Regions from separate parts of the Luteococcus sediminum genome, predicted to be linked through region 2. Evidence: riboswitches for the same ligand, from Rfam matches in the RefSeq annotation. Region 2 holds a riboswitch; each other region holds the start of a gene.
The links. A riboswitch is a leader RNA that binds a small molecule or an ion and turns the genes downstream of it on or off. The one in region 2 is predicted to bind cobalamin.

Region 1 (4,635 bases), on a different contig from region 2:
TCGAAGAGCTGGCGCATGTCGAGGATCGAGTCGACGGCCACGCCGGCCATGCCCACGTCACCGGTCACCCGCGGGTGGTCGGAGTCGTAGCCGCGGTGGGTGGCGAGGTCGAAGGCGATCGACAGGCCCTTCTGGCCGGCCGCGAGGTTGCGGCGGTAGAAGGCATTGGACTCCTGCGCGGTGGAGAATCCGGCGTACTGGCGGATGGTCCACGGACGCGAGGTGTACATCGTCGCGTACGGGCCGCGCAGGAAGGGCGGCAGGCCGGGCATGGTCTCCAGGAAGTCCATGCCGTCGTAGGCCTTCTCGTCGTAGGACTGCTCGACGGGGATCAGCTCCGGCGTGGTCCAGCGCTCCACGGACTCGGAGACCTCGGCCAGCAGCTTGTCGAACTGCTCGGCGGCGTCGGCCGGGATGGCCTGGGTGCCGAGCTCGACGGAGTCGAAACGGATCTGTTCGGGCTGGTTGCTCACTTGGAGGCTCCCAACGTCTCGAGGATGGTGCCGAGGGTGGCGACGACGTCCTTGCCCATGGCAATGGTGTCGTCGATGACGCCCTCGGCCTGTGCGGCGTCGTCACCCAGTTCCTTCAGGTTGCCGGCGAGCATCACCGTGGTGGCTCCGGCCTCCTTCAGGGCCTTGGCGACGGGCAGGCCCAGGTCTGCATAGACCTTGGCGCTGGAGCACAGGCAGGCGATGGTGCTGCCCGACTCCTTGAAGGCCGCCACGATCTGGTCCACGTCGGTTCCCTCCGCCTGGGGGGTCGTCAGACCCGCCACGTGGAAGAAGTTCGACGCGAAGCCCTCGCGGGCGCCGAAGTCACGACGGGTCCCCAAGCAGGCCAGGAAGACCTTGGCGTCAGGGTTGTCGATCGCGGCGTCACGCAGGCCCTCGAAGACCTCCGAGTCACGGTGCCACTCGATGCCGGCACGTGCGGGGGCCTCGGGGCGAGGCGTGAACTTGATCGCGGACTCGGTGTGGTTCGGGAACTCCGAGACACCGGTGATCGGCTGCTTGCGGGTGGCCAGGCGCTTGGTGCGCTCGGCGATGACCGGCTCCAGCTCCTTCATCGCGAGACCGTCGACGACGGCCTTCGCCATGCCACCGGCTGCCTCGATGGTGCCCAGCACCTTCCAGGCGGCCTCGGCGAGCTTGGTGGTCAGCGTCTCGACGTACCAGGAGCCGCCGGCCGGGTCGTTGACGCGGCCGATGTTGGACTCCTCCGCCAGCACGATCTGGGTGTTGCGGGCGATGCGGCGGCTGAAGTCACCGGGCAGGCCCCAGGCGGTGTCGAAGGGCAACACGGTGATCGCCTCGGCGCCACCGATGGCGGCACCGAAGGTGCTGATCGTGCCGCGCAGCATGTTGACATAGGGGTCGTCACGGGTGATCTCGCGCCACGAGGTGACCGCCTGCTGGCGGGCGCCGCGCTTGGCCTCCGTCACGCCGAAGGCCTCGCCGATGCGCGACCAGCAGGTGCGCAGCGCACGCAGGCGGGCGATGGTGGCGAACTGGTCGGTGGTGGCCGAGACACGGAAGTTGATCGTCTCGAAGGCCTCGTCGACGCTGACGCCCTGGCTGGCCAGGGCGCGGACGTACTCGACGCCGGTGGCCAGCGCATAGGCCAGCTCGTGGACGTCACCGGCGCCGGCGTTGTGCCAGATGGTGGAGTCGACCACGATCGCGCGGCTCTTGGGCATGCCCTCGAGGCGCTTGACCCAACCGGCCAGCTTCGACAGGTCGGGGGTGCCACCGTTGAGGGCGGCCAGGCCGATCGGGTCGAGGCCCAGGTTCAGGCTGAGGTGGTCCTTGGGCTTGTCGCTGCCCTCGTAGACGCCCAGCAGGGCCTCGGCGGCGGCCTCCTGGTCGGTGCGGCTGGAGACCTCGACCTTGACCAGTTCCAGCATCACGTCGGCCAGGTCGTCGGTCAGGTCCTTGGCGGCGATGGCGTCGGGGTCCAGGCGCAGCCACAGGCTGGTGACACCGCGCTCCAGGTCGGCCAGCACGGCCTTGCGGGTGTACTCCGCATTGCCGTCCTCGTGGAGGGCGCGCACGTCCCAGGCATCCATGTCGCCGTTGCGGACGGTGGTGCCACGCGTGAAGGGAGCGACGCCGGGAGCGCCGAGCTTCTCGGGTGCGTCGGCCAGGGTGTAGATCGGCTCGATCTCGATGCCGTCCACCAGGCTGGTGCGCAGGCGCGAGACCGACTGCTCGCCACTGAGTTGCTTGTCTTCGGGTCGCCCGCGGTTGAGGACCTTGGCGACAGCTGCCTGCCACTGGTCCATGTCCGGCTTCGCGAAGTCGCCGGCGAGCTTCAGCTCACCAGCGCCGACGCGGGCGTCCGGCTCGATCGTTGTCATGGGACTCCTGCTCCGATGAGGGTGTCGTCGCCCGTGCGGACGACCTGACGTTGTGCTCCTCGGCCTGTGACGCCTCGCACCTGGCTGGTGCGGTGCCCGCTGGCAGGTCTTCGGACTCATGGGCCTCTCACTCCCGGAGGAGTGCCTTCCTCGGCCACCGCTTCCCAGGCCAGGCCCAGTGCTTGACGTCAGGTCCGCGATCACTCGCGGGCCCGACGGGTGGCGTCGTTCCCATTCACCGCTGCGGGACAGTTCCGGAATTCCACCGGATTCCCTCTTGCGACGACCTGCCGGAGCAGGCCGAACCAGCACTCCCAGACTAGCCGGGGCAAGGTCTGCGCGGGCAAGAGGGGTCCATGATTTCTGGATGTGGTCGAACCACAGGTCCCAATTTGTGAAATTGATCACGAGGCGGTGACCAACCCAGATGCCGGACGGCCCCGGTTCCCGCGAGGGGGACCGGGGCCGTTCGTCGCGCCGGGCAGTGGCTCAGGCGACGTAGGGCGTCAGGGCTGCGGCCAGCCGGGGCAGGGCCTCCTCGACATAGCCCTTGGCCTTGCCGCGGATCGGCTTGTAGACCTTGGCCAGGGCGGCATTGTCGGGCGAGGACGCCTTGGCGTCGGCGAGGGCCAGCAGCGCGTCGGCCACCTCGGAGGAGCGGCTCGACAGGTAGCTGCCGAAGTCCTGGTCGCCCTTGGCCTCCCAGTAGGGGGCCAGGGCAGCGGCGATCTCGGGCAGCATCGCGTCGGTGGCCTTGGGGACGATGCCCTCCTTCATCTTCTTCGCGCTCGCGAAGGCGGTCTTGAGGGCCATGCCGCCCAGGCCGCTCTTCGACTCGACCTCCTGGTCGATCACGGTGGACAGCGACTGCACCACCTGGGGTCGCTTGGCGGGGTCCAGCAGGGAATCGGTGAAGCTCATGGCAAGCCTTTCGCTCGGTCTGTGGCCGGGCTGGAGCCCTGGGGCCACGGGCGGACAGGTGCATTCTTGCAGCTGGAGCCGTGACGAGGCGCCCCGCGACCCCCCGCCTGATCGCCCGGATCAGGCGGGCGAGAGCTCGACGAAACGCACGTCGCCAGCCAGCAGGTCCACCACGGCCAGCCGGTTCACCAGGCTGCGTCCCTGCCCCAGCAGCAGCTTGACCGTCTCGGCCGCCTGCCAGGCTCCTGCGAGGGCCGGGGTGGCGCCCATGATGTCCAGCGGCTCCGGTGCCTCGGTGGGGTGTGGCACCACCTGCTCCCACTGCACCTGGCCGGGGGCGAAGACGCTGAGCACCGCCGTCCAGGCATCGATGGCCGCCCACACCCAGGGCACCCCCGCGGCACGGCAGGCCTGCGAGATGGCCTGGCGCGAAGCGGCCCGGTCGGTGCAGTCGACCACCACGTCATGGCCTGCCACCAGTTCCACGTCCTCGGCGGTGAGCCGGTGGGCCAGGGCAGTCACCTCGGCGCCGGGGGAGAGGCGTCGCATCCGCTCGGCCGCCAGCTCCACCTTGGAGCCACCGAGCTGGTCGGCGGTGAACAGGGTCTGGCGGTTCAGGTTGGAGGCCTCCACCACGTCGTCGTCGAGCAGCGTCAGGTGCCCGATCCCCGAAGCGGTCAGCGCCGGGATCGCTCCGGCGCCCAGGCCTCCGCAGCCCACGACGAGCACACGGGCCTCGGCCAGCCGCTGCTGGCCCTCTGTGCCGATGATCCGCCGCTGGCGGTTCCACTGTCCCTCGAGCGTCATCTCAGCACTCACCGAGCCCGACCCACTCGGTGCTGCCGTCGGTGAACTGCTGGTGCTTCCACACCGGAACCCGCACCTTGATCCGGTCGACCAGCGCCCCGCAGGCGGCGAAGGCCTCGGCTCGGTGGGCGCTGGCGCAGGCGGCGACCAGGGCGACGTCGCCCACCACCAGGTCGCCGACGCGGTGCTCTGCCCAGGCAGTCACGCCGAACTCCTGCTCCACCTCGCGCACCACGGCCTCGAGGGCCTTGGCCGCGTCGGGGTGCGCGCTGTAGGCGAGTGCGGTGACGCCCCGCCCGTGGTCGTGGTCGCGCACCACCCCCTCGAAGAGGACGCAGGCACCGTCCTTGGAACCGGTGACGCCGGCCCGCGCGGCGTCGACGTCCAGTGGAGTCGTGCTGACTGCTGCATGCATGGGTGCGAGCCTACTGTGCATGGTGAGATTCCACGGAGTGGGCCGTAGAATGTCGGGCATGACCTCCGCAGCGCTCGTCGACCGCTTCGGTCGCACGGCACGGGACCTGCGACTGTCGGTGACCGACGTGTGC
Region 2 (4,635 bases):
CCCAGCCCGATGAGCCAGACCCAGCAGCGCCGCATCCGCATCGCCGTCCTCAACCCCAATGACGTCGTGCTGGGCGTGGACGCCGCCGCGAAGCTCTTGGGCGAGGACTGAGGCGGTGGCAGGACTGCCCGACGCTGCCTGGACCGACATCGACCTGGACCGTCCCGGCGCCGCCGATGAGCTGCGTCGCCTGGCCGCCGAGCTGAAGGTCGCGCCCCAGGTCGTCGCCGACGCCCTGGACGGTGTGCAGCGGCCCCGGGTGACCCGCCACCACGGGCACCTGTTCGTGCACGTCCACGTCCTGTCGTTGGCGCAGGAGGCCGGTGAGGACCATGACTCGCGGCTGAGGACGGCACCCGTCTCGGCGCTGGTCCTTCCCGACCACCTGGTGACCGTGCACCGCGCCTCCCAGTTCCCGATGGACCGGGTGGTGGAGCACTGGCAGGAGGACATCGAGGCCGGCAGCCGCGACGTGGCAGCACTGCTGCACGGCCTGCTGGACGAGGTGGTCGACGGGCACGCCGACCTGCTGCAGGACCTGGAGGACCAGGCCGAGGCGCTGGAGGACGACCTGTTCGGTGACCGGGGCCGCGCCGGCGGGATGCAGCAGGTCACCTACCGGCTGCGCAAGGAGGTGGTGCAGACCCGCCGCGCGGTGCTGCCGATGCGCGACGTGGTGGCGGCCCTGTTGCGCAGCGAGGACGACGGCTTCGTCGTACCCCGCAGCCTCCAGGGCCGCTACCAGGACCTGGCAGACCTGGCCCAGCACGACGCCGAGCGCACCGGGGGGCTACGCGAGATCGTCAACAGCATCTTCGAGACCAACCTGTCGCTGCAGGATGCCCGACGCAACATCGTGATGAAGAAGCTCGCCGGCTGGGCGGCCGTCATCGCCGTCCCCACCGCGGTGACGGGCTGGTTCGGCCAGAACATCCCCTTCCCCGGCTTCTCCAGTCCCTGGGGGCTGGCGGCCTCCACCACGCTCGTGGTGCTGGGCACGCTGGCGCTCTACCTGGTGCTGCGCCGCCGCGACTGGATCTGAGTCGTTGGGACCGGACCTGGGTCGTCGGGACTGGACCTGGGTCGTCGGGACCGGACCTGAGCGGCGACGGCGCCCGCCTCAGCGCGAGAAGCTCAGCCGGTTGACGGCGCTGCCGTGGTCCAGAGCTTCGGTGAGCGTGACGCAGCGCAGCCCGCGCTCGGCGAAGCCGGTGAGCACCTCGTCGAGCAGCCGCGGCTTGTCGACGCCGGTGACGGCCTCCTCGCGCGCCAGGTCGGACGCATCGGCGGCGCCGTCATGGGCCAGCAGGATGGCGCCGGGGCGGGCATCGGACATCGCCTTGGCGACGCGGTGTTCGTGGCTGACGTCCTTCCAGTCCCAGGTGGTGCCCGACCACAGCACCGTGCGCATGCCCAGTCGCCCGGCCATCACGCGGGTCAGCGGACTCTGCGCGCCGTGCGGGGGACGGAACCAGTCCACCCGGCTGCCCAGCACGTCGGTGAGCTCACCGCGCCCCCGCTGCAGCCAGTCGAAGGCCTGGCGGGGAGCCATGCTGCGCACCTTGCGGTGGTCCAGGCCGTGCAGGCCGATCTCGTGGCCAACCGCGGCCAGCTCCCGCACCAGACCGGGATCGCGCTTGACGCGGGTGCCCAGGACGAAGAAGACCGCCTTGGCGTCGTGCGTGGCCAACACCTCGGCCAGCGCGTCGGTGGTGCCCGGCAGGGGACCGTCGTCGAAGGTGACGACCAGCTCCGGGCGCTCGGTGCGGATGCTGGCAATGGAACCGACGGCGGGGCCGGCTGCGGCCTCCAGCGGGCCACGGACCAGCTGCTTGACGCGGGACGAGGTGGTCATCGGGAGCTCTCCTTGCGGTGGGCGGACTGTGGGCGAAGGTCGTCGGGGATCGGCGCCAGGCGCTCGCGCCAGCCACCGTCACGCACGTATTCCTGGTAGCGCAGGCCGGCAGCGGCCAGCACCATGCCGGCGCCACGGGCCGCGGCGCGGCTGCCGCGGGCCTGGTGGGTGAGGTCGTGGCGGGCGCGTCCCAGCAGCGACCGTCCGCCCCCGGCGACCATTCGGCCCAGGCCACCGGCCAGCAGCTTCGGACGGGCCAACCGGTCCCCGGCCAGCATCAGCGTCAGTACGCCGTGGGTGTTGCCGTGGCTCAGCGAGCGCAGCAGCACCCACTGGCGGGTCATCCGGTCGGTGGTCACCAGGTCCACCACGACCGCCTCGGGGCAGGCGACGATGCGCCCACCGGCGGCGACGATCTGGCGGGTGAGCAGCGTGTCCTCGCCACCACCCATCCCCAGGCCGGTGGAGAAGCGCCGCGCGCCCAGCTGGTGCAGGTCGAGCAGCAGGTTGCCGCAGGCCGCGGCCGGCAGCTCCCGCCTCGACTCCCAGCGGCGGCGGGTGAAGAAACCCCCGGCGTGGATCCACGGGTCCACCTCACCGGGGTAGCGGGTGTCGACGAAACCGGCGACGGCGGCCGGCCGGCTGGCCAGCCAGCAGTCAAGCATCAGCTGCAGCCATCCCGGCCCGGGACGGCCGTCGTCGTCGAGGAAGAGCAGCACGTCGCTGCCCCCCTCGACCCCGTCCTGGCGGCCGGCCGAGGACTGGGCCTCGTCGAGCGCACGATTGCGCGCCGCCGCGATCCCGGGGGTCGGCTCCACCACGAACCGCACCCGGTCCAGTCCCATCGCCTCCACGGCATCACGTCCACTGCCGGCCGGGTCGTTGTCCACCACCAGCACCTCGCCGCTCCACGGCGCCTGTAGCGCGGAAAGCTGCTGGTGCAGCATTTCGACGGTCTGGACGATCTGTTCGGGCCGGTGGAAGGTGAGCACGCCGATGGTGGCGTGCAGGCTCTGCTGGGTCTCGTGCATCGTCCAAGAATATGGCTTCGTCCCACCCGTCCAGTAGCGTGGCCGGGTCGTCGACAGGGGAATCCGGTGCAAGTCCGGAGCTGACCCGCAACCGTCACGGAGCTGCGCTCCCGAGCCGGAATGCCTGCCCTCGACCGGACTCACCAGAACCGTCGAGGCTGCGGAAGGAGACCCGATGCCGGCGCGCGCTGTCACCCCGCACGATGTCCTGTCACGGGGGCAGGGTGCCGTGCTCGACGCACCCCCGGTGCGGAAGCTCGGCCGGCTCGTGCACCCGATGGCCTGGTGGGCCTGGGCGATCGGCGCGGCCGTGGCGGTGAGCCTGGTGACCAATCCGCTGCTGGTGCTGCTGGTGGTCACGACGGTGTGGATCGTGGTGCTGGAGCGCCGCACCGCCGCCCCCTGGGCCCGCTCGGCCGGCGTCTACCTGTGGCTGGCGCTGGTGGTGATCGGCCTGCGGATGTTCTTCCAAGTGGTGATGGGCGTCAACCGCAGCGGCCAGGTGCTGTTCACCCTGCCCAGCCTGCAGCTGCCCGGCTGGGCCGCCGGGATCCGCCTGGGCGGTGAGGTCACCCTCGACGCCCTGCTGTTCACCCTCTACGACTCGCTGCGGCTGGCCGGCATCCTGCTGTGCGTCGGCGCCGCCAACTCGCTGGCCAATCCGCGGCGTGCCCTGCGCGCCGTGCCACCCGCCTTGTACCAGCTCAGCGTCGCGCTGGTGGTGGCCCTCAGCGTCGCACCCCAGCTGGTGGAGAGCATCCAGCGGGTGCGACGGGCCCGTCGCCTGCGCGGGGGTCGGTCCACTGGCTGGCGGGCGGTGCGCGAGGTGGTCGCGCCAGTGCTGGAGGACGCCATCGACCGTTCCCTGCAGCTGGCCGCGGGCATGGAGTCGCGCGGCTACGGACGCACCCACAGCGGCCAGCCCGTGGGCCGCGGCACCACCGTCGCCCTGCTCGGCTCGCTGGTGCTGGTCACCCTCGGCACCTTCCTGCTGCTCGGCGTGCCCAACTCCTCGCCGTGGTCATGGCTGGCGCTGGGCTGCGGGGGAGTGCTGGCCTGGCTGGGGATCCGTGTCTCGGGTCGTCGGCTGGCCGTCACCCGCTACCGCCCCGACCCGTGGCAGCGACCCGAGTGGACGCTGTGCGCAGCGGCGGTGGTTGCCGTCATCAGCAGTGCCGTCCTGGTGCGGCTGTCCCCGCAGATGGTGCTGCCCAGTCCCTCGCCGCCGTCCTGGCCGGGGCTCGACGTGCGCGTGCTGCCGCTGCTGCTGGCCGTCGCGGCACCCCTGTTCTGCACGCCCCGACCGCCCGCCGGGGAACTGTGATGTGTGTGAGGAGATGTCCATGATCGACTTCCGCGAGGTCGGCTTCCGGCATTCCGGGGCCGAGCGTCCGGTGCTGGACGGGGTGAGCCTCACCATCGAGGAGGGCGACCTGTGCCTGGTGGTGGGCCGCACCGGCACCGGCAAGTCCACCCTGCTGGGCGCCATCAACGGCCTGGTGCCACACTTCACCGGTGGCCACCTGTCCGGCGAGGTGAGCGTCGCCGGGCGCTCCACCCGCACCCACCGGCCGCGCGAGATGGCGGAGCTGGTCGGCTTCGTCGCCCAGGACCCGTTGGCGGGCTTCGTCACCGACCGCGTCGAGGACGAGGTGGCCTATGGCATGGAACAGCTCGGCCTCTCGCCGCTGGCGATGCGCAAGCGCGTCGAGGAGACCCTCGACCTCATGGGCATCGCCGACCTGCGCC
Region 3 (4,635 bases), on a different contig from region 2:
TCGGTGATGCCGCCCTGTTGAAGATCGCCGAGGTGTGCGCGGCCTTCGAGGTGGACGGGCTGCGCGCCGACATCGTCACCGCCCGCACGGCGATCGCCCACGCCGCCTGGAGCGGCCGCGAGGCCGTCACCCGCGAGGACATCCGGCAGGCCGCCCTGCTCGCCCTGCCGCACCGTCGCCGTCGCAATCCCTTCGACGCGCCCGGCATGGACGAGGAGCTGCTCGACCGGATCCTCGGCGACGACGATCTGCCGCCCGACGAGCCCGAACCGGGACCCGAGGGTGGCCCGGACCCCGAGGACGGCCCCGAGCCTGAGGGTGCCCCTGATCCCGAGGACGACTCCGACGAGACCCCGCAGGGGGATGGTCAGGGAAAAGCGCCTGAGGGCGGCTCCGCCGAGCCGCCCGAGAGCCCCGCTGACCCTTCGGACTCCGCTGACCCTTCAGACTGCGCCGACTCGCAGGCCCCGGAGCAGGACCTGCCGATGTTGCCACCCGCCGGCGCTGAGCAGCCCGGCCAGGTGGTGAAGGCCGCCACCCCGTCGCCCCGCCCCCGCACCTTCACCGTGCGCGGCCTGGGGGCCGGGGCCGCGGGCAAGCGTTCACGGGCGATCACCTCGAGCGGGCGACGGGTGGGTGCCCGCCTGCCCGAGAGCGGGCCGGGGTCGCTGCACCTGTTGGAGACCCTGCGGGCCGCGGCCGGCAACCAGACCGGGCGGGAGCGCCCCGACGGCCGGGTGCGGATCGCCTTGGAGGACCTGCGCCTGGCCGTGCGCGAGGGCCGCGAGGCGAACCTGGTGCTCTTCTGCGTCGATGCGTCGGGGTCGATGGCCGCCCGCAAGCGTATGGTGCAGGTGAAGACCGCGATCCTGTCGCTGCTGCTGGACGCCTACCGGCGCCGCGACAAGGTGGGGCTGGTCACCTTCCGGGGCAGGTCCGCCGAGCTGGTGCTGCCGCCCACCGGATCGATCGACATCGCCGCCGCCCGCCTGGACGAGATCCCCGCCGGGGGCAGGACGCCGCTGGCCGAGGGCCTGATGGAGGCGGCGCGGGTGATCCGCCGCGAGCACCTGCGCGACCCGCTGCTGCGCCCCCTGCTGGTGGTGGTCACCGACGGCCGGGCGACGGCCGGGCCGGGGGCCGTCGAGCGCTCCCGCCAGGTGGCGGACTTCGTGGCGGGCATGGGGATCACGACGGTGGTGATCGACGGCGAACAGGGCCCCCTGCGGATGGGGTTGGCCCGCACCCTGGCCGAGCACCTGGGCGCCGAGCACGTGCCGGTCGACGAGGTGACCGCCGACGGCCTGACCTCGACGGTGCAGCGCAACCGAGCGGTGGCCTGACGGCCCCTTTCCACCCGGCACCGCAAAGATCTCGGAAGATCCGGCCCCTTGAGGGGACCAGATCTTCCGAAATCTCTTGGGTGTCGCCCCGGCCCGGAACCTCAGCGTGACCGGACGGGGTCGTCGGGGCCCATCACCGAACGCACCAGCAGCGAGATCACCCCGTACAGGATGGTGGCGGCGACGATGCAGCCGAGGATCCACCAGCCCAGCGGCCAACGTCCCGAGGTCAGGGCGATCAGCAGGGCCATCGAGACGGCATAGAGCCAGTTGGTCACCACCTGCTGGCGGCTGGTCTGCGCCGAGGGTGCCAGCCCCAGCCACTGCAGGAGTCGGACCGGGGCACTGGGCTGCTCGTTCATGGCTCGACCCTAGCCGTCACAGGTCCTGCACCGACCCCGCCCACGAGGCGAAGAATTCGTCATGGAAGCATGTGGACTGACCGGGACGCGGAAGCCAGCGAACATCTGGCACGGTCCCGCCACTGTGAGCACCACCGGCACTGTGATGCCGGTTGCGAAGTCAGGAACGCCCCCGGTCGACGGCCACTGGACAACAGGCGAGAGACCTGGAGGAGCCCCACATGCAACGAACCCATCTGGTTGGCGCCGGAGTCGGCCCCGGCGACCCACAACTGGTCACCCTGGCGGCGGCCACCGCACTGCAGCAGGCCGATGTCGTGCTGGTGCCGGCCACCGAGAAGTCGGGTGACGGACCCGGCCGCGCCGAGCAGATCGTGCGGGCCGTCGCCCCCGCCGCCCGCATCGAACGCATCGGCTTCGCCATGCGCGAGCAGGGCCGCAGCGCCCGACGACAGGAGTCCTGGCAGGCCGCCGCCGAGGCCGCGCTTACCCACTTCGCCGACGGCCTCACCACCATCGCGATGGCCACCATCGGCGACCCGGCCGTCTACTCCACCTTCAGCTACCTGGCGGGCACCGTCCGGGCGGCGTTGCCCGCGGTGGAGGTCTCCTGGATTCCCGGCATCACGGCGATGCAGGCGCTTGCCGCAGCCTCGGGCACCCCGCTGGTCGAGGGCAATGAGGTGCTGGCGCTCGCCCCCGCCACCCTCGGCGCCGAGGGCCTTGGGCCGGTGCTCGATGCCGCCGACTCGGTCTGCGTCTACAAGGGCGGACGCCAGCTCGGCATGGTCCGCGAAGCCCTTGCCGAGCGCGGGCGCGACGGGATCGTCGGCAGCGAGGTGAGCCTGCCCGAAGAGCACCTGGCGTCGCTCGACGACCTCGACCAGGACACCCGCACCGGCTACTTCTCGGCGGTGCTCAGCACCCCGAGCCGCACCAGCATCGGAGGATCGCTGTGAGTACTGGAAATCCCACGGGAAGGGTGGTCTTCGTCGGGGCTGGCCCGGGTGCCGCCGACCTGATCACGGTGCGCGGCGCGCGCGTCATCGCCGAGGCCGACGTCATCATCTGGGCCTCCTCGCTGGTCCACCCCGACGTGGTCGCCGACCACAAGCCGGGCGCCGAGCTGGTCGACTCCGCCTCGCTGCCGCTGGAGGCGCTGGAGCCCTACTACCTGCGCGCCCGCGACGGCCAGCTGATCGCCCGCGTGCACACCGGCGACCCGTCGATCTACGGCGCCACCGCGGAGCAGCGGGCGCTGTGCGAGCGCCTCGGCGTCGCCCACGAGACCATCCCCGGCGTCAGCGCCTTCTCTGCCGCCGCGGCGCGGATGGACGTCGAGATCACGCTGCCGCAGGTGGCGCAGTCGCTGGTCCTCACCCGGCTGGAGGGCGGCCGCACCCCGATGCCGCCCAAGGAGACGGTGCGCGGCTTCGCCCAGCACGGCGCCACCATGGCGCTCTACCTCTCGGCGGCGCGCAACAAGGTGCTGCAGGAGGAGCTGCTGGCCGGCGGTTATGCGCCCGAGACGCCCTGCATCATCGGCCATCAGGTCACCTGGCCCGACGAGGTGATGCTGCGCTGCGAGCTGCGGGATCTCTCGGCCACCATGAAGGAGCGCCACCTGTGGAAGCACACGGTGGTGCTCGTCGGCCCCGCCCTGGCCGCCGCCACTCCCGAGTACCGCTCGCACCTCTACCACCCGGGCTTCCGGCACGAGTTCCGCGCCGCCGATCCCGAAGCCCAGAAGGAATTGCGGGAGAAGGGGGCAGTCCAGTGAGCACCCCCATCCGCGTCCACGGCTTCATCGGCGACGTGACCCCGGCGATGCTCGACGAGGCCTCCCGCGCCGACTTCGTCGTGGGTGGGGACCGCCACCTCGACGCGCTCGGCGTCGACCAGCCGCGACGGATCCGGCTGGGGGCGCTGTCTGCGGCCGTCGAACGGATCGTCGCCGCCGGCCCCGAGGCCCGCATCATGGTGGTCGCCTCCGGGGACCCGGGCTGGTTCGGCATCGTGCGCCGGCTGCGCGAGGCCGGGCTGCCGCTGCGGGTGCTGCCGGCCCCGACGAGCATCTCGCTGGCCTTCGCCACGGTCGGGATCCCCTGGGACGACGCCGAGGTGGTCAGCATCCACGGCCGCCCGCTCGAACCAGCGCTGGCGGTCTGCCGCGCCTGGGGGAAGGTGGCGGTGATGACCGGCCCCGACCAGGGGATCGTCGAGCTCGCCACGCAGCTGGCCGACCTCGACCGCGAGTTCTGGCTGTGCGAACGGCTCGGGGAGGACGACGAGCGCGTCCGCCTCCTCGACGCCGCCCAGGCGATGGCGCTGACCGACCTCGTCAACCCGAATGTGGTGCTGGTCGTCGATCCGCAGCTGGCCAGCACCGTCGGATGGCACCAGGGGGCACCGCGCCCCGCGGGGCCGCCGCCGCGGGTGAGCGACGAGGCGGCCCGCATCTTCTGCCGCACCCTGCCCGGCCGCGGCGACGTGGTGCGGGTCCGGGGCCCCATCAGCCGCGAGGTGGCGGCGCTGGCCCGCTACAACGGCGCGGCCGTCATCGAGGTCGAGGAGCAGTGATGAGGGACTGGAAGAGTGCACGCATCGCCCAGGTGACCAACAGCCCCGCCGCACGCCGGCTCGCCGATGCCATCGACACGGCCCTGGGCGGGGAGACGATCCGCCTGGACGGCCCGGCCGCCGAGTGCCTGCCGCGGGCCTGGGCCGAGGCGGACATGGTCGTCTCGCACCTGGCGCTCGGCGCCACCACCCGGCTGCTCGCGCCACTGCTGGCCGACAAGCACACTGACCCGGGGGTGGTCGTCGTCGACGCCGCCGGACGCTTCGCCGTGCCGCTGGTCGGCGGGCACGTCGGGGGAGCCAATGCGCTGGCCACGGCGATCGCTGAGGCGCTGGGCGGCACGCCGGTG

Region 1: it holds a riboswitch for cobalamin, as region 2 does, so the genes downstream of both, mutA (methylmalonyl-CoA mutase small subunit) here and ACYVKA_RS01640 (CbiQ family ECF transporter T component) in region 2, are expected to answer to the same signal.
Region 3: it holds a riboswitch for cobalamin, as region 2 does, so the genes downstream of both, cobI (precorrin-2 C(20)-methyltransferase) here and ACYVKA_RS01640 (CbiQ family ECF transporter T component) in region 2, are expected to answer to the same signal.

Annotation. Positions count from the first base shown of each region.
Region 1 is NZ_BAAGQL010000013.1:279,772-284,406, reverse strand. Features, by position in the region: gene scpA (methylmalonyl-CoA mutase) at 1-473, opposite strand, end outside; gene mutA (methylmalonyl-CoA mutase small subunit) at 470-2,359, opposite strand; cobalamin riboswitch at 2,444-2,684, opposite strand; gene ACYVKA_RS08195 (DUF6918 family protein) at 2,849-3,280, opposite strand; gene ACYVKA_RS08190 (HesA/MoeB/ThiF family protein) at 3,401-4,087, opposite strand; gene ACYVKA_RS08185 (molybdenum cofactor biosynthesis protein MoaE) at 4,089-4,502, opposite strand; gene moaA (GTP 3',8-cyclase MoaA) at 4,561-4,635, shown strand, end outside.
Region 2 is NZ_BAAGQL010000004.1:77,297-81,931, reverse strand. Features, by position in the region: gene ACYVKA_RS01660 (NUDIX hydrolase) at 1-111, shown strand, start outside; gene ACYVKA_RS01655 (magnesium transporter CorA family protein) at 116-1,042, shown strand; gene ACYVKA_RS01650 (polysaccharide deacetylase family protein) at 1,121-1,855, opposite strand; gene ACYVKA_RS01645 (glycosyltransferase family 2 protein) at 1,852-2,886, opposite strand; cobalamin riboswitch at 2,904-3,032, shown strand; gene ACYVKA_RS01640 (CbiQ family ECF transporter T component) at 3,062-4,210, shown strand; gene ACYVKA_RS01635 (ABC transporter ATP-binding protein) at 4,224-4,635, shown strand, end outside.
Region 3 is NZ_BAAGQL010000009.1:45,887-50,521, reverse strand. Features, by position in the region: gene ACYVKA_RS05950 (VWA domain-containing protein) at 1-1,343, shown strand, start outside; gene ACYVKA_RS05945 (hypothetical protein) at 1,445-1,705, opposite strand; cobalamin riboswitch at 1,771-1,895, shown strand; gene cobI (precorrin-2 C(20)-methyltransferase) at 1,927-2,664, shown strand; gene cobM (precorrin-4 C(11)-methyltransferase) at 2,655-3,485, shown strand; gene cbiE (precorrin-6y C5,15-methyltransferase (decarboxylating) subunit CbiE) at 3,482-4,285, shown strand; gene cobJ (precorrin-3B C(17)-methyltransferase) at 4,282-4,635, shown strand, end outside.